Regions from separate parts of the Arthrobacter sp. TE12231 genome, predicted to be linked through region 3. Evidence: predicted binding sites of a transcription regulator. Region 3 holds the regulator's gene; each other region holds the start of a gene.
What was found. The regulator LexA, encoded in region 3, represses DNA repair genes until DNA is damaged. The targets are predictions, from matches to a motif close to TCGAACANNTGTTCGA.
Positions count from the first base shown of each region.

Region 1: ACVWYS_RS07905 (DUF6504 family protein) is a predicted target of LexA. The motif match lies at 4,014-4,029, and genes of this name have one in related genera.
Region 2: ACVWYS_RS11725 (LysM peptidoglycan-binding domain-containing protein) is a predicted target of LexA. The motif match lies at 5,084-5,099, and genes of this name have one in related genera.

Region 1 covers NZ_JBSSFS010000001.1:1,731,628-1,739,486, reverse strand. The annotation lists gene ACVWYS_RS07910 (DNA polymerase III subunit alpha) at 57-3,569, opposite strand; gene ACVWYS_RS07905 (DUF6504 family protein) at 3,566-3,901, opposite strand; gene ACVWYS_RS07900 (Vgb family protein) at 4,203-5,477, shown strand; gene ACVWYS_RS07895 (hypothetical protein) at 5,474-5,860, shown strand; gene ACVWYS_RS07890 (chorismate mutase) at 5,890-6,216, opposite strand; gene ACVWYS_RS07885 (VOC family protein) at 6,231-6,653, shown strand; gene ACVWYS_RS07880 (SOS response-associated peptidase) at 6,670-7,419, opposite strand; gene ACVWYS_RS07875 (mycoredoxin) at 7,555-7,812, shown strand.
Region 2 covers NZ_JBSSFS010000001.1:2,590,683-2,598,541, reverse strand. The annotation lists gene ACVWYS_RS11735 (class II 3-deoxy-7-phosphoheptulonate synthase) at 1-1,174, shown strand, start outside; gene ACVWYS_RS11730 (protein kinase domain-containing protein) at 1,299-3,449, opposite strand; gene ACVWYS_RS11725 (LysM peptidoglycan-binding domain-containing protein) at 3,555-4,958, opposite strand; gene ACVWYS_RS11720 (Rv2175c family DNA-binding protein) at 5,370-5,723, shown strand; gene ACVWYS_RS11715 (polyprenyl synthetase family protein) at 5,909-7,003, opposite strand; gene ACVWYS_RS11710 (hypothetical protein) at 7,000-7,533, opposite strand; gene dinB (DNA polymerase IV) at 7,673-7,859, shown strand, end outside.
Region 3 covers NZ_JBSSFS010000001.1:2,711,748-2,719,606, forward strand. The annotation lists gene hisH (imidazole glycerol phosphate synthase subunit HisH) at 1-396, opposite strand, end outside; gene hisB (imidazoleglycerol-phosphate dehydratase HisB) at 393-1,019, opposite strand; gene ACVWYS_RS12245 (histidinol-phosphate transaminase) at 1,090-2,208, opposite strand; gene ACVWYS_RS12250 (LysM peptidoglycan-binding domain-containing protein) at 2,277-2,666, opposite strand; gene lexA (transcriptional repressor LexA) at 3,020-3,769, shown strand; gene ACVWYS_RS12260 (ATP-dependent DNA helicase) at 3,851-5,998, opposite strand; gene hflX (GTPase HflX) at 5,991-7,589, opposite strand.

The sequences.
Region 1 (7,859 bases), 980 kb from region 3:
CCACGGGTGCGGCGGCGCCGCAGGCGCAGCGCTATTGCGGCGGCGCCGCTGGCCGGTCAGCCGCCCAGCCCGGTAATGGCGAGGTTCCTGCTGATCCCGTCCAGGGGGCCGGGCAGGGGAACGGGCAGCTCCGGCCCGGGATAGGCGGGGGCGCCCGGCGCCGCTACCGGAAACGGCAGGGTTTCGGGGCGGCTGAGGTCCCAGGCCATGGAGGCGCTGATGCTGATCCCCCGTGGCCCGGTCCGGCGGGTGGTGCCTCGGATCAGCAGCAAACGGGTCCCGAACAGCAAGGACCCGGACTGTTCCTGCGCCTCGTGGAAGAAGACCGAATCCACGCAGCCCGTGCCGTCGTCGACGCTGATGAACACCACCCGGCGGCCGCCGCGCATGGGCGGGGTCTGGGTGGCCACCCGCACCCCGGCGACCAGCACCTCCGTGCCGTTGCGCAGTCCCAGCAACTTGTCCGCGGTGGTGACGCCGAGCCGGCCCAACAGCGGACGGTGGCTGGTCATGAGGTGCTCGCTGACATCCACGGCCATGAGGTCCAGTTCCGCCCGCACGTTGTCCACCATGCTGGGCGCGGGCAGCACCGCCTTGAGGTTCTTCAGCTCCACGTCACCCAGCGGCAACGCCAGCTGGCCCTCAATGACCTCCACGCCCTTCCGGTGCGGGCGGGCCTGGAGCTTTTGCAGGTGCTGGACCAGATCCGCGCGGTTCGCCGCTCCCCCGGACGCCCGGTGCAGGGTGTCGAAGGCGCCCAGCTGGGCCAGGCGCTGGATACTCGGCCTGCTCAGCCGCGACCGGGCGCGCAGGTCCGCCAGGGAATCGTAGGGCTGGCCGGCCACAATCCGCTTCAGCTCGGCGGCGGAGAGCCCGAAGATGCCGTTCAGGCTCAGCCGGATGCCCAGCTTGCCCCGGTCCGGCCCGGATTCCACCCGTTCCACCCGGTACTCGGCCTGGCTCCGGTTGATGTCGAGGGGAAGGATGGGGATGCCCAGCCGGCGCGCCTCGGCCACGAGCAGGCGTTTGGGGTACATGCCGGGGTCGTGCTCCCAGAGCCCGGCCAGGAAGGCCTCCGGGTGGTGCGCCTTGAGCCAGGCCGACTGGTAGGTGGGCACGGCGAAGGCGGCTCCGTGGGCCTTGCAGAACCCGAAGCTGCCAAAGGCCTTCAGCGTGCCCCAGACCTTGTCCACCACCTCCGGGCTGTAGTTCCGGGCCCGCGCCTCCTTCCGGAAGAACTCCTCCACCTTGGCCTCCAGGACGTCGTTGCCCAGCGCCCGGCGGAATTCGTCGGCGCGCGCCAGCCCGCATCCGGTCATGACGTCGAAGGTTTTGAGGATTTGTTCGTGGAAGACGGTGACCCCGTGGGTCTCCTTGAGGACCGGCTTGAGGTCGGGGTGCGGGTAGACCTCGGGGGCGAACCCGTGCCGGTGCTCCAGGAAGGGCCGGACCATGTCGGATTTCATCGGGCCGGGGCGGAACAGCGAGATGTCAATGATGAGATCGTTGAATTCCCGGGGTGCCATCTTGCCGATCAGTTCGCGCTGGCCCGGGGATTCGATCTGGAAACAGCCCAGGGTGTGGGTGCTGCGGATCAGTTCAAAGGTCGGTTCGTCATCGAGCGGGACCGCGTTGAGGTCGATGTGCCCGTCCTCGGCAATGTAATCCGGGCCCGTCCCGTCCGGACCGGCCTGATGTGCGCCGGCGGCCACTACCTCGGCCTTGGAGGGGTGGAGCCGGATAACCTCCCGGACGGCGAAGGCCATGGCGCTCTGCATCCGGACGCCCAGGACATCGAGTTTGAGCATGCCCATGGGGTCCATGTCGTGCTTGTCGAACTGGCTCATGGGCAGGCCCAGGCCGCTGGGCTGCACGGGGGTGCGGTCCAGCAGGGTGGCGTCGCCGAGGATGACGCCGCACGGGTGCATGGAGATGTGGCGGGGCAGCCGGTCCAGCCGTTCCGTGAGGTCCACCAGCAGGTCCAGCTGCTGGTTTTCGCTGAAGCCGCGCTGCTCCACCCGGTCGGCGAATTCCTTCAGTTCGGGTTTCTCCACGAGGGCTTCGCGGAAGTGCCGGGCCGAGAACCGCCACAGCTGCTTGGCGATTTCCCCGACCTCGCCGTCGTCCATGCCCAGAGCCAGGCCGGCGTCCCGCACGGCACCGCGAGCGCGGTAGCCGTTTTGCATGCTCATCAGCGTGACGCGTTCGGCTCCGAAGCGCTCAAAGATCTTCCGGTAGACGTTGTGCCGTTCGGCGCTTTCGACGTCGATGTCGATGTCGGGCAGCGTGGCGCGGTCACGGGAGAGGAAGCGTTCAAAGATGAGGTCGTGCTGGAGCGGGTTCACCTGGCTGATGTCGATCAGGTAGTTGACCAGGCTGGAGGCGCCCGAACCGCGGGCGGCCGCCCGGACGCCCATGGCCAGGATCATCCGTGAGACTTCGGCGACGGTCAGGAAGTAGGAGGCGAAGCCCAGTGAGTCGATGATCCGGAGCTCGTGTTTCAGCCGGGTCCGCATCTGCTGTTCCCGCTGCCCGGAGATTCCCGGGAAGCGGCGGCCGATGCCGGCCTCACAGCGCAGGGTCAGCTCTGCGAGCGCGTCGCCGGCGATCCCGATCACGGACGCTTCCGGGACCACGGGCTGCTTCCAACCCATGTCGGCCACGGGGTCCATGCGGCAGCGGTCCGCAAGCGCCTCGGTCTGGGCGAGGAGCCGTTTGAGGTCCGCCGTGCCGTACCCGGCGGCGTGGATGATCTCCTTGGCCAGTTCGAGCATCCGGGCCGCCGATTTGAGCCAGCCCTGCCCGTTGGGCTGCAGCAGCGGGGCGGCGGAGAGCTCGGGCAGGGATTTGAGCGTCCGGGCGGAGTCCAGCACGTCGGCGGTGGCCGCGCCGTCCTCGGCGACATACCGCACGGCGTTGCTCAGCACGGCGGGCACCCCGTGTTCCGCGGCGAGTTTGAGCATGCGCACCGCGTGGGCGGTGCTCAGCGGTTCCCCGGGCGGGCTGAGCTGGGAAACGACCTCCGCCGCCAGCGTCCCGGGGGGCATGGCGTCCAGCCAGCGTTTGAACAGGGTGCGGGGCCGCAGGTACCGCCGGCCGCCCATGGCACGGCCGACGTCGGAGTCCGGACCGATCAGCACCGTCAGGACTGGCTGCAGGGTTTCCGGGTCCAGGGTGCGGGAGGCCAGTTCGGCCCGGGTGACGGCCACCGGAACCGCTCCCTGCGCCTTGCCCGTGGTACGGGCATGGGCGTCGGAGATCAGCCGGCACAGCGCCCGGTAACCGGCGCCGTTGTTGTGTCCGTGCGCCAGCACGACGACGCGTCCCCCGAGCTGGGTGCGGAGGTCGCCGTCGTCGTCAAAGACCGCGAGGTCCACCCCGACGATCGCATCCAGCCCGGCGGCCATGCACGCCTTCAGGTGCTTGACGGTTCCGTAGAGCCCGTCACGGTCGGTGCAGGCCAGCGCGGTGGCGCCGTCGGCGGCTGCGGCCGCGGCCAGTTCCTCCGGCCATGAGACGCCGTAGTGTGCGCTGAAGGCGGTGGAGACGTGCAGATGGGTGAAGCTCATGCTGTTTCGGGCTTCCGGTGGGGCTGCAGGGCGTCGTGGATTCGCACGAGCCGCCACCGGCCGCTGCTGACGTGCCGGCTCAGGTCAAGGGTGAGGGTGGGCTCCGCCGCGTCCTCCCCGTCGGCACGCACCTGGACCCGCCAGATCTCGTGGTCCACCAGGCCCGGACCGCTCCCGAGGGGTGCCCGGCTTTCCTCCGTCCACCACTGGCGGCGTTCATACCAGCGGACCGGTTCCGCGCAGACCGTGTAGCGCCGGCCCGCCCAGTCGAGCCGCAGGGGCTGCCCGGAGGGCGTGCAGGCGACATCCACGGACTCGCTGAACATGCCCACGTTGCCTCCCGACCCAGTCCGGGCTGGAGCCGGCCCAGTCCCCGCTTTCACGCCACTGCATTCACGCCACTGCATTCACGCCACTGCATTCACGCCACTGCATTCACGATATTCGAACATATCTTCGAATAAAGCCAGTCTACGTCGGAGTGGCGACAAAACCCATTCCTTGCGGCATTGCACCGGATGCATGATGGCACAGTGGACTGGGTCGGCCAGAGCTCACTGGTACCGCGGAGTAGGCTTCTTGAACCGGCATTGCAGCGCCGCGGTGCACGGCACATCTATGGGGGTAGAAAAAGTGAAGCATCAAAGCCTGAGGACTGCTGCCGCGGTGGGAGCAGTCCTTTTTCTGGGAGCGGCACCGGCCGCGGCGGCCCCCGCGGAGGTTCTCGACGTCGGCGGAACACCGGTCGGGGTGGTAGTTGGTCCTGACGGCACTGCGTACGTGGGAAATTACGGCGCGGGCGGCGGCATCCGGGTGATACCGCCGGGAGCGCCCCAACCCGCCCGCACCATCAGCACGGGCAACAATGTCTCCGGGATCGCGCTGGCCCCGGACGGCACCCTGTACGTGGCCCAACGAGACAGCGCCACGGGTCAGGACGTGGTGGGCGTCATCCCTACCGGAGCGGCGGCTGTCGCCCGGAGCATTCCGGTGTCGCGCGGGAACCACCTGATCGCCGCCGGACCCGACGGCACGGTCTTCGTTCCGAACCCTGCCGAACGCACCGTATCGATCATCGCGCCCAGGGCATCGACGGTGGACCGCACCGTCACGGTCGGCGCCGGCCCGGTGGAAGTGGCAGTGACGAAGGACGGCACCGCGTTCGTGACGAACCAAGAGGGCGGGACGGTCTCGGTGATCCCGCCCGGGGCGAACACCGTCTCACGGACCATCCAAGTCAGCTCCACCCCCGGAAAGACAGAGAACCCCCACGGGATCGCCGCCGGACCGGACGGGACAATCTATGTCACCAACATCAGTTCCAATCACGTCGCTGTCATCACACCAGGCGCCGACACCGTGGCCTACACCATCTACGTCCCGGGCGGACCCACGGAGGCAGCCGTCGGGCAAGACGGGACGCTCTACGTGGCCAGCGCCCTAAGCCCCGCCCTGTCCGTAATAACGCCGGGCGCCACAGCAACGGGCCCCTCCATCCCAACGGAGAACAACCCCGGCCACCTCGCGGTAGCCCCGGACGGGACCATCATCGTGGCGAGCCCGGGCAACGGCGCCAACAACGGCTCCGTGTCCCGCTACGCACCGGCCTCCGGCAGCCCCCAGCCCCAAGAGACGCAGGCTTCGACCGGGACCCGAGCCGCCGACGGGGCGGCAAGCCCCTGGAACACTCCGGCTGGCATCGCCGGCGCCGCAGCTATCGCCGTCGCCCTATTCATCGTGCTATTCATCGTGGCCGCGGGACGCCGCAGGAAGGCAGCCGTACGCGACCACGTCAATGGGACCGGGGACGGCACCGCCGATCCCCACGCCGCGAACGAGCTACTCCGCAGACCACCGACAGATCAGGGGTGGACGGACGCAGGTGCAGGTAGCAGGATTGAGCCATGAGCTCCCACAACGCACTCCTGAAGCACGTAAGCATCGCCGCCAAGGATTCAACCTTGGTGGCGACTTTTGATATAGACGGCAATATCCCCGGCCAGGGCGCCTATGTAGTGGGGCTCGTGGCGGCAACCCCGGACCATTCCCATCAGCGAAGAATGGGGATCGAGTTCATGAACGGCGAGGCCGTATCCTTCTACTGCTTCAGCCATGACGGCACCGAAGAAAATTTCGACCTCAAGGGCGTCGAGCACTCGGGCAACACCATTACCGGCCATTTCCCGCTCACCACGGTGCTGGGGCTGCCGAAGGGTCACCTCATGACGGCGTTCAGCGACGCCGACGGCCGGGACTACCAGTCCAACGTGCCCGTGGAAGAGGCCCTCTAGGCGCGCTGGCGCGACAAGAAGCAGAAGCCTCAGCTGCCGGCTTTGTAAACTTCGAGTTCGAGCGCGGTGAAGGCCTCCACCATGGCGCGGTAGGTCTTCTCGACGATGTCGGGATCGATGTCTTTCTGCTCCGCGACGGCCTTGACGTGTTCGATCACGCGCTCCACGCGGCCCGGCGCCCGAACCTCCGCGCTGTCCGCCTTCAGGGTCCCGGCGATCCGGATCAGCCGCTCCCGGCGGCCGATCAGCGCCACGATCTGCTCATCCACCTCATCCACTGCCACCCGCACAGCTGCGAGCTGTGCCTTGTCGGCCTGGGCATCTTTGTCGTATCCGTGATTTGTGGACATGTTCATGACAGTATCCAAAGATGCAGCCACGAGTCGATTTAATTTCACTGGGTGTCCACAGTGTTGACGCCTCCCGCAGTTTCTATGTGGATGGCCTGGGCTGGCCCGTCCGCCGGGAAGTCCGGGGCGAGGTCCTCTTTATCCAGGCCAATCACGGCCTCATCCTCTCGCTCTGGGACGCGGGTCAGATGCAGGCCGAAGCGGCCACCGATCCGCCAGCCGGCATTCCCTGCATCACGCTGAGCCACAACCTGGGCAGCGCGGCGGAAGTTGACTGGGTGATGGCGGAGGCCGAGTCCGCGGGAGCCACGATCGTCGCGGCGCCGAAGACCCAGTCCTGGGGCGGCTACACCGGGTACTTTGCCGATCCCGACGGCTACCGCTGGGAGGTCGCCTTCAATCCCGGCTGGGAGGTCGACGACGGCGGCACTGTGACACTGTGACCCGAAGACGCTGTGACTAGAACAGGCTGCCCACCGGCTTGATGAGTTCGGCGGAATCATTCTTCACGTTTCCGACCGCGGTGCCGACGGCGTCGATGGTCCAGCCCTCGGCGACATCGTGCGCCCCCGAGCGGACCAGGTCCACCAGGGTGGCGGCGTCCCCGGCGTGCGGGTCCAACCAGGCCTGCATGGTCGCCCGGTCCATCGGCAGCGGGACCCGGTCGTGCAGGGCCGTCAGTTCCGCCAGCATCCCGCCGGCATAGCCTTCGGGCGGCGAGTCGGTAGTCAGGATCGATGTCGAGAGCAGCCAGCGGTGCGGATCGCCGTCGGCCTTGGACGGGTCCTTCCACCATTCGTACAGTCCGGCGAACACCATCGGGCCGCCGTCGCTCGGGTGCACGTAGTACGGCTGCTTGCTGCGGCCCTCACCGGCTTTCCATTCGTAGTAGCCGTCCGCGGGGACGGCGCAGCGCCGGGACCGCACGGCCTTCCGGAACGAGGGCTTCTCCAGCACGCTCTCGCTGCGGGCGTTGATCATCTTCGAGCCGATCCCGGGGTCCTTGGCCCAGGACGGCACCAGCCCCCAGCGCGCAAGGTGCAGCTGCCGCACCGGGTTCCCGTCGATGAGCCGTTCGAGCAGAATGGGCACGTCCGCGGTCGGGGCGACGTTCCACGACGGCGGGACCGCGATCTCGTGTTCGAGTTCAGCGTCGAACTCGGCCAGCAGGTCTCCGACGGCCCGGGCCATCACGTAGCGTCCACACATGCCCTCCAGCATGCCACCGCGGACCGTCGTGCGGGAATAGTGTGCTGCGCGGTACGGTTATTGGAAGTGACGTACGACTTCCGTGGGCGCCCGGCTCTTCACGCCGGCCCCAACCACTAGCTTGAGGAGAACTTCGTGGATTTCACCCCCGAAACCGGCACCATCACCATGTTTTCGACCACGTGGTGCGGCTACTGCACCCGGCTGAAGAAGCAGCTGGACGCGCAGGGCATCGGGTACACCGAGATCAACATCGAGGAAGTCGAAGGCACTGCCGATCTCGTGGAGCAGCTCAACGGAGGCAACCGCACCGTCCCCACCGTGCTGTTCCCGGACGGCACCGCCGCGACCAACCCCTCCGCGGCCGAGGTCAAGAGCCGGCTCGCCGCCTAGCCTTTCCTTTATCCAAAAACAGCACCAAATCACGACGGCGCGGCCCC
Region 2 (7,859 bases), 120 kb from region 3:
TGCCGCCGCGCAGGGCAAGGCGTTCCTGCTCCAGGGCGGCGACTGCGCCGAGACCTTCGAAGCGGCGACGGCGGACAAGATCAGTGCCCGCGTCCGGACCATCCTCCAGATGGCCGTTGTCCTCACGTACGGTGCGGCCATGCCGGTCATCAAGATGGGCCGCATGGCGGGCCAGTTCGCCAAGCCCCGCTCCTCCAACGACGAAACACGCGACGGCGTCACCCTGCCGGCCTACCGTGGCGACATCGTCAACGGCTACGACTTCACCCCTGAGTCCCGCGCGCATGATGCCAGCCGGATGCTCAAGGCCTACCACACCTCCGCCTCCACCCTGAACCTGATCCGTGCGTTCACGCAGGGCGGCTTCGCGGACCTGCGCCTGGTGCACCAGTGGAACAAGGGCTTCACCGAAAATCCGGCGCACGCCCGTTACGAGTCGCTGGCCCGGGACATCGACCGTGCCATCAAGTTCATGGCCTCCTGCGGCGCCGACTTCGAGGCACTCAAGCGCGTGGAGTTCTACGCGAGCCACGAGGCCCTCCTGCTGGACTACGAGCGCGCCCTGACCCGCATCGATTCGCGCACCGGGCTGCCCTACGACACCTCGGCGCACTTCCTGTGGATCGGGGAGCGCACCCGCGAACTGGACCACGCGCACGTCGACTTCCTCTCCCGCGTCCGCAACCCCATCGGCGTGAAGCTCGGCCCGTCGACCACCGGCGACGATGCCCTGCGCCTGATCGACAAGCTGGACCCGGAGCGGGAGCCCGGCCGGCTCACCTTCATCACCCGCATGGGCGCCGGCAACATCCGCGAGAAACTGCCGCCGATCGTCGAGCGCGTCACCGCCTCCGGCGCACAGGTCCTGTGGGTCACCGACCCCATGCACGGCAACACGGTCACCTCGCCCAACGGCTACAAGACCCGCAATTTCGACGACGTCATCGACGAAGTCCGCGGATTCTTCGAGGTCCACCACGCGCTCGGCACCGTTCCCGGCGGCCTGCACGTGGAGATGACGGGCGACGACGTCGCCGAATGCCTTGGCGGGGCCGACCCGATCGACCAGGAAGCCTTCCTGGACCGCTACGAATCGGTCTGCGATCCGCGCCTGAACCACATGCAGTCGCTCGAAATGGCGTTCCTCGTGGCCGGTGCGCTGTCCAAGCGCTGACCCGCTGCACTGTCTGAAGTCCTGACAAAGAACTGAAGTCCTGACACAAAAGCTCCGCACGGCTGGTCCAGCCGGGCGGAGCTTTTGTGTGTGGGTGCTGCTCCGAGGGGGCTGCCGAATCGGGTCAGACCACGGTGAGCGTGATGACCGAGCCTTCGGGGACGGCTGTGTTCACCGGATCCTGGGCGCGGACCGTTCCGAAGAATCCGCCCAGGATGTTGTCGATCTGGACTTTGAAGCCGAGGTCCTCTAGGGCTTTCTGGGCGTCCGAGGCCTGCTTCCCGATGAAGCTCGGTACCTGGACGAGCTTCGGTCCCTTGGAAATCGTCAGCGTCACGGATCCGCCCTTGGTCAGGTTGCCGGAGGCAGGGTCCTGGGCCACCACCGCCCCCTTCGGGACGGTCCGGTCATTGACCGGATCCGGGGCCACGACGGCTTTCAGCCCGGCGGCTTCAAGGGCCTTCACAGCGGCACCCTGCTCCTGGCCGCGGACATCCGGAACCGGAATGGGCTGCGGTCCCTTGGAGACCGTCAGGCTCACCGGAGTCCCGTGCCTCACGGGATTGCCGCTGCGCGGCGCCTGGGCCAGGACAGTCCCGGCCGGCGCCGTCTCATCGAACGTCTCGGTGATCGGACCCAAGGCCATTTCGGCGCCGTTGAGGGCGGTCTTGGCGTCGTCCAGGGTCTTCCCCGTGAGGTCCGGCAGCGGGAACAGCTCCGGGCCCTTGGACACGGCAAGGGACACTGGCTGGAATTTCCGGATGACCTCGCCTGCCTTGGGCTCGGAGCCGACCACCAGGCCCGGCGAGACGTTGTCATCGAACACGTCCTTGACGGTGGATTGGAACCCGGCCGTGCGGAGCAGGTCCTGGGCCTCCGCCACAGTTTTGTTGGCCACCGGGGGAATCGTTCCGGGCGAGCCGGGGCCCATGCCGAAGAACCAGCCAGCGACGGCGGCGAGGAGCGCCGCGACCACAAGGAGGACAATCCAGACCAGCCCGCGGCGTCGTCGGTTTCCCTCATGCAGGGTCTTGGTGGGCGTGGCCGCGGCGCGCTGGCGCGCCTTTTCCTCGTCCCGGTCCAGTTTGCGCTGGGCGCGCTTGCTGGTGGCGGTGCCGACGTCGCCGGGTTCGTCGTACCCTGCGGCGCCCTGATAAGCCCCGTCTTCCGGGGTGGACAACGGCCCGTAGGCGGGACGCCTCGGTCCGTTCGTCATCACGGTGGTCGGGTTGCCGCCGCGGGAGATCATCTCCGTGGGCTGCTGGAGGCCGCCGTACACCTCGGTGGGCATGTCGTTGGGGGGCCTCACGTAGGCAGTGTCCTGCACGGCCGACGCCGGTACGGCACCGGCTGGCGGGCGGCTCGGCGGGGCGGCGACGGCCGGCAGCGGGCGGTGGACGGCCGCCGGCGGTTGGAGGTCGAGTTCGGCGTCGCTGAGGTTGGTCCTGATGTGCCGGAGTTCGGACAACAGCGCGTTCCCGTCGACGGGGCGCTTGTCCGGGTCCCGGTCCGTGCACCACTGGACGAGTTCGTCGATCTCTGCGGCCAGCCCCGGCACCTGAACGGACGGTGCCTCCACGGTGGAATTGACGTGCTGGTAGGCGACCTGGATGGGCACCTCGCCGTCGAACGGCTGCCGGCCGGTGACCATTTCGTAGAGCATGATCCCGACGGAGTAGATATCGCTGCGGGCGTCCGCCTGCTTGCCCAGCACGAGCTCGGGGGAGAGGTAGGCGACAGTCCCGATCAAGGCGCCGGTGCTGGTGGACGTCGAAATGGCGCGTGCCAGGCCGAAGTCGCCGAGCTTGATCCGCCCGTCGTCGGCGATCAGGACGTTTTCCGGCTTGATGTCGCGGTGGATCATGCCGGCGGCGTGCGCCGCGCCCAGCCCCTCGACCACAGGGTCGATCAGCGCCAGGGCCAGCCGCGGTGAGAGGGCGCCCTTCTCGTTGAGGACGTCCCGCAGGGTGTGGCCCTTGATGTACTCCATGACGAGGTAGGCAAGGGGGCCGTCTTCGCCCTGGTCCAGGACGCCCACCACGTGGGGATGGGAGAGCCGGGCTGCGGCTTTGGCTTCGCGTCCCAGCCGATCCAGGAACTGCGGATCGTCGGCCAGGTGGGGATGGAGCACCTTCAGGGCGACATCGCGCTCGAGGCGCTGGTCCGTGGCGAGGTACACGGTGGACATCCCGCCGCGGGCAAGCTTGGATTGAACCCGGTAGCGATTGTCCACCAGGTTCCCGACGAGAGCGTCCGACACGTATTCCTGCACCATACAATCCTAGTCGGTGGACAGAAACGGGCCCGGACCAACATGCGATCCGGGCCCGTAGCGAAGAGGTCCGCCGTGCGGGAGCCTGTATTTAGCGGAACCCTGTATTTAGCTGAACAGCGTCCGGTTGGCGTTGATGGCGGCGACATAGGCCTTGGTGTCCTCGTACATGCCGTTCTGGCTGACCGAGTACTGGCCCTGGTAGTAACCGGCGATCGCATTGTCCAGATCAGAGCTGGTGCGCACCAGCTGACGGATGATCGCAACGCCTGCCGTGGCGTTGTCGTACGGATCCAGCAGGTTCAGCTTGCGGCCCACCAGCTCCGAGGCCCACTCGCCCGAGGACGGGATGACCTGCATGGTGCCGATCGCGTTGGCCGGGGACACTGCGCGCTGGTTGAAGCCTGATTCCTGGTACGCAAAGGCGAGGGCCAGGCTGGCGTCGACGCCCATACGCCGTGCCGTGTCCGCCACGATCGACTTCATCTGTTCGCGGGTGGGGACGGGGGAAGCGTTGAGCAGCGCCTTGTTCTGGTTGGCCGAGCTGACCACCGCAGCCGGGTAGGTGAACCCGAGGAACGTGCTGGGCACGAGCGGCGTCGTTGCGGCAGGCTGGGTCGCGGCAGGCGTCGTCGAGGCCGGGGAGAGGGTGGACGCGCCCGGGATGACAAGCTTCTGGCCCGGGTAGATAATGCTCGACATCGTCAGCCGGTTGGCGGACAGGACGTCGGAGAGCCGGACGCCGTTGCGAGCCGCGATGCCGGAGAGGGTGTCGCCGGACTTGATGGTGTAGGAACCGGAGCTGGCCGGCGCCGTTGCGGGCTTCGACGGGGCTGCCGGGGCCGGTGCCGCGGGAGCGGACGGCGCCTGCGTGCTGGAACCGCCGCCAACCTTGACCTTCTGGCCGGGATAGATGACGGAGCCCATACCGAGCCCGTTCCACTTGAAGACCTCGGACAGCCCAACGCCGTGGCGGGCGGCGATGGCGCTCAGGGTGTCGCCGGACTTCACGACGTAGACGCTGGCCTGGGCCGACGTCACTGAGGCGGAAGCGGCCGGCTTTGAAGCGGTCGGTGTGGCTGCCGTGGACCCCGTGAGCTTGATCTTCTGCCCGGGGTAAATGATGGTGTTGGCCTGCAGATTGTTCAGCTTGAGCACGGCGTAGGTGTCCAGGCCGTAGCGGCCGGCAACGGCGCTGATGGTGTCGCCGCGGGCGATCGTGTACTGGGCGGGAACCGCCGACTGCGCCGGCCGCAGGGCGCTGGGCAGCGTGACCGGCACGGAAGCGGCGGGAATCACTGCCGCCTTGAGGGACGTGGCCACCTCAGCTTTCGCCTGTGCACGCATGGCGGCCGCGAGGGTTGCCGGGACCGCACGCGCACGGGGTTCGGCAGCCGCAGGCTGGGCGATCGCCAGGGAGGAAAGCACGACGGCGGGAAGCGCCGCCGTCGTCGCCGCGATCAGCGGCAGGCTGGGCCTCGGGTGGTGCTGTGGCGCACGTGAGGTTGTCATTGGAAAGATCCTCTTCTCAGCGGCAACGCTGCGGTCAGGCCGGTACAACTGGTGTTACCAGTGTGACAAAAGTTATTTCTGTTACAAATGTGATCTATGTGAATGTCTCATGAATTGGCAATTAGCACAAGAACTGTTTGATATTCCGCAAAGCGATTTTCGCCGTGTCGGCACGTCGGCCTCCGCACGCAGTTGCGTCGGACACCCAGGGGAGCCCCTTGTCAGTCCCTTATACGGATCCTGTTGGTGCTGCGGGAGCGCCCGGGCAGTCCGGCGGAGTTCCGGAGAGTCCCGGCGGGCCTTCGGGTGGAGCGGAGCAGCATTCCCGGCGTGGCCGGTTGGCTATGACGGGCTGGCATTTACCCGGACCCCGACTAGGCGGCGGGCCCCCCGCCGTGGCAATCTTTATCCGTGAGTAATGTAGAAAGCCTCGTGGGCGAATGGCTGCCCCTGCCCGATGTCGCACAGCTTCTGAACGTATCTATTACCAAGGTCCATGCACTTCTGGACGAGCGTGCGCTGGCGGCCGTGAGAATCGGCGACCGGCGCATCCGGTCCGTACCGGCGGCTTTCATCCAGGACGGCCACGCAGTGGAGAGCCTGAAGGGCACCATTGTTGTCCTCTCGGACGCCGGATACTCGGACGAGGAACTGATCAGCTGGCTCTTCACTCCGGACGAATCCCTGCGGGGCCGGCCGATCGATGCCCTCCGTGAAGGCCGCAAGACAGAAATCCGCCGCCGGGCACAGTCCCTGGCCTGGTAGGAGCACCCTGGCAGTCATGAAGTGATCGCACCGGCATCCTCAACGAGGTCCGGTCGTCTTCATCACTGCCAGTCCTGTTTAACATGTAATTAACGCGTATTTAACACGTCGTGTTTTGGCGTTTGCGGGCCGTGTACAGCGCATGTCGCTGTGCACGGCCCGTTTCGCGTCTTCCCGGGCCCGGGTCAGGCGGCGCGGCTGACCGTGGCTTCCGCCAGCTTGCGGAGCGCCGTCTTGGGCAGCTCCTCCAGCGGCAGGAGGTCCAGGGCGGCAAAGGCCGCCTTCCCGAACTCCTCAATGAGTACTTCCGTGGCCTGGAGCGCACCGCAGTCCACGATGATCCGCCGGATCTCCGCAATGTCGGCATCGCTGAGCTCGGGGTTGCCGAGCTTGGCATCGATGAACTCTGATTCGGCCGGCGAGGCCTGGTCCAGGGCGAACGCGACCAGGACCGTGCGCTTGCCCTCGCGCAGATCGTCACCGGCAGGTTTGCCGGTGGTGACAGGGTCGCCGAAGACGCCAAGGACGTCGTCGCGCAACTGGAACGCTTCGCCGAGCGGCAGGGCAAAAGCGGAATAGCCGCGCAGCAGCTCGTCGCCGGCACCGGCAAGGGCGCCCCCCAGCGCGAGCGGGTGCTCCGTGGAGTACTTGGCCGACTTGAACCGAATGATGGACTGGGCCCGGCTGACCGCACCGGCGCGGTCCCGCCGCGGCCCGGCGACCTCTTCGAGGATGTCCAGATACTGCCCGGCCATCACTTCGGCGCGCATGAGGTTGAAGATCAGCCGCGCGGGGCTACCGGACGCGGCGCGGTGTCCGATTTCCGTGAACGATTCCTCGCTGAAGGACAGGCAGAGATCGCCGGTCAGGATGGCGGCGGCATGGCCGAACCGCTCACTGTCCAGCGCCCAGCCCTGGGTCTCGTGCAGTTCGCTGAATCGGCGGTGGACGCTGGGGCCGCCACGCCGGGTATCGGAGCGGTCAATGATGTCATCGTGGATCAGGGCCGCGGCCTGGAACAATTCCAGGGCCGAGCCCGCCGTCACCACCTCGGCCGCGCCGGCCTCCCCGCCGGCGCCGCGCCAACCCCAATAACACATGAGGGCCCGGAGGCGCTTGCCGCCGGTGACCAGGTTGGAGATCGAGCCCATGAGCGGATCGATGTCCTGCGAGATCGAGGACATGACCGCCTGGCGGCTGGTCAGGAAATCCGTGAGCTTGCCGGCGACGGCGGCCACGAAGGCCGTCTGCTCGAGTCGCAGCTGTTCGGCGAGGGTCACTTGACGGACTCGGCAGCGACGTTCGCGCCAATGGTGAACGTGGACACGCCACCGGTTTCCATGACGGAGATGTTCACGGTCTCGTTGTCGCCGCGAAGGAAGTCCTTGGAAGGCAGCGTGCCCACGGTTTCACCGGGAACGGCCTTGAAGCCCTGCGCCTCCAGCCCCTTGGTGTAGAAGGCCAAGACGTCGGCGGCCGGCGCCGTAATGCTTCCGACGAGTGCCACGGTGGCCGGCACGGTGGTCTTGTCGAAGCTGCTGGACACCACCTTGGCTGCGGGCATGAGCGGCAGGAGCGTCTGCGGGAAGCCGGGAACCAGCGCGCCGACGGTGGCTGAGGTGCCAGGCTCCGCGGAGGGGCTGGGCGGAGCCGTAGTGGAGGATTGCGGCGATGCCGCAGAGCTCGACGTTGACGTCGACGACGCCGCCGGAGTCCCGGTGCTGGCCGGCGTGCATGCGGCCAAGGCCAGTAACGTGCCCGCCGCCGCGATGGCCGCCGTGGCACGTTTGCGCTGTCCAAATACCTTCACAGGGACTTTCCTCCTGGTGTCGACGCGGAATCAGCCTCCAGTTTAGTCAGTCCCCGGGCATAGGATTGAAGACGTGGGGCCGGACGCAGACAAACACCAGGGAGCAAGGGGCGGAGTGCAGCCAACTGTGCACGCCAATATGCAGCCCCAGGCGCGTCTTAGCGACGAATCACTGCGCGACCTCCGGCGCACCAGCATCCTGCACGTTGACATGGACGCATTCTTCGTCTCGGTGGAGCTGCGCAGCCGTCCCGGGCTGAAGGGAAAGCCCGTGATTGTCGGCTATCCGGCGGACCGGTCCGTGGTGCTCTCCGCCTCCTATGAAG
Region 3 (7,859 bases):
CTTGCCGGGCCACTCACCCATGCCTTCGGCTTCCGTGCCGTGCTCGACGCCTGCCTCGAACAGCACCTGGAGCCCCACGCAGATGGCAAGCACGGGGCGGCCGCCGGCGACGCGGCGGCCGATCATGCGGATGGCATCCACGGACTTGAGCTCGCGCATGACGGTTTCGAAGGCGCCGACGCCGGGGACCACGAGGCCGTCGGCGTTGAGGACGTCCTCGGGCTTGGAACTGAGGATGACCTCGGCGCCGGCGCGCTCCAGAGCACGGACTGCAGAGCGGACGTTGCCGGAACCGTAGTCCAGCACAGTGACGGTCGGCTTTCCCTCCGGAGACACCGGTTTGGTTCCGGCGGCCGGGTCGATGATGGCCCCGTCGCGCAGGACCGGGCCGGTCACAGTGCGCCCTTGGTGGACGGAATGCCCTCGACCCGGGGGTCCGGTTCGACGGCTGCGCGCAGGGCCCGGGCGAACGCCTTGAACTGGGCCTCGACGATGTGGTGGGGGTCGCGTCCGGCCGTGACGTTCATGTGAAGGCAGATCCCGGCGTGGAGCGTGATCGCCTCGAACACGTGGCGGGTCAGCGAGCCGGTGAAGTGGCCGCCGATCAGGTGGTATTCCTGGCCTGCCGGCTCGCCGGCGTGCACAAGGTAGGGCCGGCCCGAGACGTCGACGACGGCCTGCGCGAGCGCCTCATCCAGGGGCACGGTCGCCTCGCCGAAGCGGCGGATTCCGGCTTTGTTGCCCAATGCGGTCCGCAGAACCTCGCCAAAGGTGATGGCCACGTCCTCGACGGTGTGGTGGACATCGATGTGGGTGTCGCCGGTGGCCTTGACGGTCATGTCAATCAGCGAGTGCTTGCTCAGGGCCGTCAGCATGTGGTCGTAGAACGGGACCGACGTGCTGATATCCGAGACCCCGGTGCCGTCCAGGTTGATCTCGACCAGCACCGAGGACTCACTGGTGGTCCGTTCCATGCGTGCGGTCCGGCCCTCGGCGGCGGTGGCTCCGGTGTTGCTCATGTAGATGTGTCCTTTGGAAGAAGGCAGGGTGCTGGGCAGTCTGGCGGGGCGCACTGGCTCCCCGTCAAGTCTAGGCCTGCGGCGTTGCGTGGCTGGTCAGGATGCGTTCAAGGGCTTCGAGGAAGGCTGTGGTTTCCGTCTCAGTGCCCGCGGTCACGCGAAGGTGCCCCGGGATGCCGACGTCGCGGATGAGGACGCCGGCGTCCAGCAGGCCCTGCCAGACGTCGTGCGGGCTCTCCAGTCCGCCGAAGAACACGTAGTTCGAATCGGAAGCCGCCGGCTTGAGGCCCAGGCGGGTCAGCTCGGACACGATCCGGTCGCGCTGGCGCTTGATGTCCTCGACGTCGGCCATGAGGGCCACGCGGTGGTGCAGTGCGGCCAGGGCCGTGGCCTGGGTGATAGCTGACAGGTGGTACGGCAGACGGACCAGCCGCAGGGCGTCGGTGACCTCGGGAGCGGCGGCCATGTACCCGAGCCGCGCCCCGGCGAGGGCGAAGGCCTTGCTCATGGTGCGCGAGACGATGAGCCGTTCCCGGCCGGGCAGCAGGGTCAGCGCGCTGGGTGTGCCGTCGTGGGCAAACTCGTGGTACGCCTCGTCGACGATCACGATGGTCTGGCTGGCCTGGCCGGCGTCATAGACGGCCTCGACGACATCAAGACCCAGTCCGGTACCGGTGGGGTTGTTCGGGGAGCACAGGAAGACAATGTTGGGCTGCAGTTCCCGGACTTGGCGGGCAGCCGATTCCGCGCTGAGCCCGTAGTCCGCCGCGCGGGCGCCGACGATGTACTCCGTGTCCGTGCCGGCGGCCAGCAGCGGGTACATCGAGTATGTGGGAGGGAAACCGAGGGCCGTCCGGCCGGGGCCGCCAAAGGCCTGGAGGATTTGCTGAAGGACTTCGTTGGAGCCGTTCGCGGCCCAGATGTTCTCCGCGCCCAGACCGTGGCCAAGGTACTCGGCCAGGGCTTCCCGCAATTCGGTGAACTCCCGGTCCGGATACCGGTTCAGCCCGACTGCGGCGGCGCTGACAGCCTCAGTGATAGCGGCGCGGACGTCGGCCGGGACACCATGGGTGTTCTCGTTGACGTTGAGCAGAATGGGGACGTCCAGCTGGGGTGCGCCATACGGTCGCAGGCCGCGCAGATTGGTTCGGAGGGGCAGTCGGTTGAGGCGCTCAAGCTGGTCAGTCACGTGACCAGTTTAAGTGGAAGCGGGACGGGCGCTGAAACTGTGACGCCCGGGACGGGCGCCGGCGGTACCTACTTGGACGGAACGAACAGCTGCTGGCCCGGCATTACACGCGCAGCGTCAAGGTTGTTCAGTTGCACGATATCGGCCACGACGTCCCGGGGATCGCGTTCCGGCGCGACGGTCCCCGCAATGGCCCAGAGGGACTCCCCCGGCTGGACCGTCACGGAAACAGTGGGCGTCACATTGAGCTGGTCCGCGGAATCCGCCGCCTTGGCCGGAGCGTTGAGGAATCCGCTGAACGACAAGATGAGCGCTGCCAGCAGGATCAGCGGGATCCCGAAGAAGACGAACCGTCCGCGCCGGGTGAGCCGCAGCGGCGCCTGCTTCGGCCGCCGGGTGACCCCGCGGTCCGTGATGCTGTGATCAAAAGTGCTGTGAAACGCGCTTGCTGCTGACATGAACTGAGCCCTCCTGGACCATACGGTGCCGCCGGCGTTCTCCACATACTCGCCGCCAACCGGCCGAACCTTCGAACATAGAACCGAAGAATGCACTCGACTCGCAAATCCTTGAATCGAACACATATTCGAACTTTGCTAGTTCTGTTTTAGCACTTAGTAACGAACGATGTCGAGACTCGCTAGAACAAATGTTTGAAAAAGCTCTGCCGCTGGCCTACTTTTGAGGGAAAGAACAACAGCTTGTGAACTCGTTCATCGGTAGTTGATCAGGAGGGTCTGACATTTCAGGCCGGAAGTTCCCGGTGACAGCAGCCACGGCGGCCGGGTGGAACGGAAAGGCGTTGGCGAACATGGCAGCACAAGCCACCGGCGGCCGGGCCAGTTCACGGAGCGCCCAGCCTGCACGGGCCCCCAAGAGCCTGACCGTTCGGCAGAAGAAAATCCTGGAAACGATCCAGCGCTCCGTCAGTGACAACGGCTACCCGCCGTCCATGCGCGAAATCGGCGACACCGTCGGACTCGCCAGCCTGTCGAGCGTGACCCATCAGCTGTCCCAACTGGAAAAGCTCGGGTACCTGCGTCGCGACCCAAAGCGTCCAAGGGCCATGGAAGTGCTCATGCCGCTGACCCTGGACGAGGGTACGAGGGCCATTTCGGGCGTCGAGAAGTCCAGCGGCCTCCGGGCCGTAGGTGGCCTCTCCGTGACGGAACTCGCCAGCGCCACCGACACGGCAATGGTGCCGTTCGTCGGACGCATCGCGGCCGGCGGACCGATCCTCGCCGACCAGGTGGTGGAGGACGTCATGCCCCTGCCGCGCCAGCTGGTGGGCCACGGCGAACTCTTTATGCTCAAGGTGGCCGGCGACTCGATGATCGATGCCGCCATCTGCGACGGCGACTGGGTGGTTGTCCGCCGCCAGGGCGACGCCGTGAACGGCGACATCGTGGCCGCGCTGCTCGATGATGAAGCAACGGTCAAGACGTTCCGCCAGCGCGACGGCCACACCTGGCTGCTGCCGCAAAACACCCAGTACGAGCCCATCCTCGGCGACCACGCCGTGATCATGGGCAAGGTCGTCTCGGTGCTCCGCTCCCTCTAGCCACCCCGTGGCAGGCCTCCCGGGGTAGCCACCCCCGGAACGGCTTCCAGGGGCCGGAGCCACGGCTCCGGCCCCTGCTTTTTAGTCCTTTCCGGAGTCCTTCGCCAGGCGCTTCAAGGCGGCCACGGCGATCGAAGGATCCGTGGTGGGCCAGAACGGCGGAAGCGCGGCGCGGAGGAACCCGCCGTAGCGCTCCGTGGACAGCCTCGAATCCAGCACCGCCACCACACCCTTGTCCGAGGTCGAGCGGATCAGCCGGCCGGCGCCCTGCGCCAGGCGGATTGCGGCGTGCGTGGCCGAGACGGACATGAAGCCGTTGCCGCCGGCCTGTGCCACCGCACGCGAACGTGCTGTCATGAGCGGGTCGTCCGGCCGCGGGAACGGAATCCTGTCAATGACCACCAGGCGGCAGGACACCCCGGGAACGTCGACACCCTGCCACAGGGACATCGTGCCGAACAAACATGTGTCCGGCTCGTCGGCAAACTGCCGCACGAGCGCCGTTATGCTCGACTCCCCCTGACACAGGATGCTGAGGCCCAGCCGTGGCCGCATCGCCTCGGCGGCCTCCTCCGCCGCCCGCCGGGAGGAAAACAAGCACAGGGCGCCCCCGCCGGAGGCACGGATCAGTTTCTCGAGTTCGTCCAGGGCCTCCGGGGACGTGCCGCGGCCGGGCTTGGGCAGGTGCTGGGCGACATAGAGGATGCCCTGCTTCGGATAGTCGAACGGGGACCCGACGTCGACGCCGGTCCAGCTCGGGGCGCCGCTGCCGACCAGGCCGAGGCCTCCGGCGGCCGGCTCGAACGCCGCCCCGATGGCGAGCGTGGCGGATGTCAGGATGACGGTGTGGTCCGCGAACAGTCCTTCACGCAACCGCCCCGCGACGCTCAACGGAGCCACATTGATCAAGGCCGGCGCGGTCTCGTCCGGCTGGGAGTAGCCCTGCGCCGGGTCGAAGCTGCTATTGCGGGAGAACCACACGACTTCGCGGTTTTCCCGCGCGGCCAGGAGTCGTTCGCAGAGTTCCAGGATGACCATGAGGCGGGACCGGGCGAGCTGGCGACCGCCGTCGGCCGTCGTGGAGCTGTCCCCCTTGGAATCGGAGAGCGCGGCGCGGCAGGCGTCGCGCAACTGGTCGATGCAGTCCAGCTGCTCGGTGTTCAGGCCGTTGGGCATCAACCCGCTGGGGACACCGTCGATGGCGAGTTCCAGGTGGGAGGCGGCATTGTTCAGGGCGTCCACGGTGATGCCGGTGTGCTTCCGGGCCCCGGAGGCAGCGGCGTGGACCATCGCGACGGAGAGCTGGCCGGAGACTGCGCCTGTGACGCGGTCCTGCAGTTCGTGGGCCTCGTCCACCACCACGACGTCGTACTCAGGCAGGACCGCCAGGCCTTCGAACGCGCTGACGGCGAGCATGGCATGGTTGGTGACCACGACGTCGGCATCGGCGGCGTTCTGCCGGGCCAGTTCACTGAAGCATTCGGCCGCGAGCGGGCACTTTTGCGCGCCGAGACACTCCATGGACGTGACGGAGACCTGCCGCCAGGCCCGGTCCGTGACACCGGGCATGAGTTCGTCCCGGTCTCCCGTGACCGTCTCCTCCGCCCATTCGCGCAGGCGCACGACTTCCTTGCCGAGCTGGGAGGACGGCCCGCCCAGCGCGGCGGCAAAGTGCGGCACGGACGTGTCCTCGCCGAGGGAGAACAGTTGTCCCTCAGACGGTTCCTCGGACGGGAAGCCGCCCTCGATCTTGTGCCGGCACACATAGTTGGACCGGCCCTTCACCAAGGCAACCTTGACGGGCCGCTCCAGGGCCGGGGTGATCGTCTTGAGCAGCCGGGGCAGGTCGCGGCCGACAATCTGGGTCTGCAGTGCCAGGGTCGCGGTGGAGACCAGGGTGGGCTTGTTGCTGGTCAGCGAGTGGGCGATCAGCGGAATCAGGTACGCCAGAGACTTGCCGGTGCCCGTGCCGGCCTGGACCAGCAGGTGGTCGCCGCTGTCGATCGCGCGCGCCACCTGCCGGGCCATTTCGTGCTGGCCGTCGCGGCTCTGGCCACCCATGCCGGACACGGCACGGTCGAGCAGCTCAATCACGAACTCCTCGCCGGTCCCGCCGGCCGTGTTGCCGCCCGCTGCGTCCTCGCCCGTCCCGCCATCGGCCGGTTCCGCGTCAGCGGCCCCGGCGTCCGGGGATCCGGCCTTGGCTTTGGTCACCGCAGCCTCAGTCATTGCTGATGAAGGGATCCAGTTCAGCGGCGAGTCCTTCGCGCACCATCACCACGGCCCGGGTGCCGGTTTCCTCGTGCTCGAGGCTGAGGATCTCAGCGTCGGTCTCGTGGAGCTTGTTGAGCAGATCTCCGCGGTTGTACGGGATCAACAGTTCAAGCTTCACGCCGGGGCGCGGAATGCCGTCACTGATGGCCTTGAGCAGTTCCGGGATGCCTTCACCTGTGCGTGCCGAGACCACCACGTGGCGCGGTTCGCGCTGCTTGAGCCGTTCGACCACAAACGGGTCGGCGGCGTCGGCCTTGTTCAGGACGATGATTTCCGGAACCTTGCGGGCGTCGACTTCGCTGAAGACTGCCCGGACTGCGGCGATCTGGCCCTCGGGGTCCGGGTGCGAGACGTCGACGACGTGCAGGATGAGGTCCGAGTCGGCCACCTCTTCCAGGGTGGAGCGGAATGCTTCCACGAGCTGGGTGGGCAGCGAGCGGACGAATCCCACGGTGTCCGCCAGCGTGTAGCCGAGGCCGTCGGCGGTTTCTGCCTTGCGCACGGTGGGGTCCAGCGTGGCGAACAGGGCGTTCTCCACCAGCACCCCGGCGTCGGTCAGGCGGTTCAGGAGCGAGGACTTCCCGGCGTTGGTGTAGCCGGCGATCGCTACTGACGGCACGGCATTACGACGGCGGTTGGCGCGCTTGGTTTCCCGGGCGGGCTTCATGGCGGCGATTTCGCGCCGCAGCTTGGCCATGCGGGTGCGGATCCGGCGGCGGTCCAGTTCGATCTTGGTTTCACCGGGACCACGGGAACCCATGCCGGCGCCGGCGCCGCCCACCTGGCCACCGGCCTGGCGGGACATCGACTCGCCCCAGCCGCGCAGGCGCGGGAGCAGGTATTCGAGCTGGGCCAGTTCCACCTGTGCCTTGCCTTCCCGGCTCTTGGCGTGCTGCGCGAAGATGTCCAGGATGAGCGCGGTGCGGTCGATGACTTTGACCTTGACGATGTCCTCCAGGCCGCGCCGCTGGGACGGGGCGAGCTCGGCGTCGACCACTACGGTGTCGGCGCCCGTGGACATCACGATGGCTTTGAGTTCCTGCGCCTTGCCGGAGCCGAGGAAGGTTCCGGGGTCGGGCTTGGCCCGGCGCTGGACGAGCCCGTCCAGGACCTCGGAGCCGGCCGTCTCAGCGAGGGCCGCAAGTTCACGCAGGGAGTTCTCGGCGTCGGCGAGGGTACCTTCGCTCCAGAGACCGGCCAGGACGACGCGTTCGAGGCGCAGCTGACGGTATTCGACCTCGGTGACGTCCTCGAGTTCGGTGGACAGGCCCGCCTTGCGGCGCAGGGCGTGGCGTTCCTCGAGGTCCTGCTGGTCGCCGTCGAAGTTGGTGTACACGTCGTCCAGGCGCGAGATGGCCTGTGCCGTGCCGAACACCGCCTTCTGGCCGCCGGCACTCGTGCCGGCTGCGTCGTGGGCTCCGGTGCCGCGGCCCGCGTTCGGGGCAGGGGCGTCCTTGGAGAGGATCCGGTCGATAACAGCCTGGATCTCCTCAGGGCTCATGTCCTGGGCGGCTGAATCGGGTCCGGTGTTGGGCTGGCTGGTCATGGTCTCCTTTAGGGGTTCGGCTATTTCAGAATAGTGCCGATTGGTGCTCTGTGGAGCGGTATTCGCGCTGGGCTGACGGCGAGGGGTCATGCAGGCCTCCTGGAATGCCCGCGGCAACGGTGCCGGGGCAGGGCCGGCTCCGGGCGGAGCGCTGGCTGGGTAAAGAGAAGGGCTAGGTAAAGAGAACAGCTAGGTGAAGAGAGCGGCTCGGTGGGAGAGGCGCCCGAGGCGCCCGGCTGCGGGGAACGCAGTGAGGTAATCGCCGTCCGC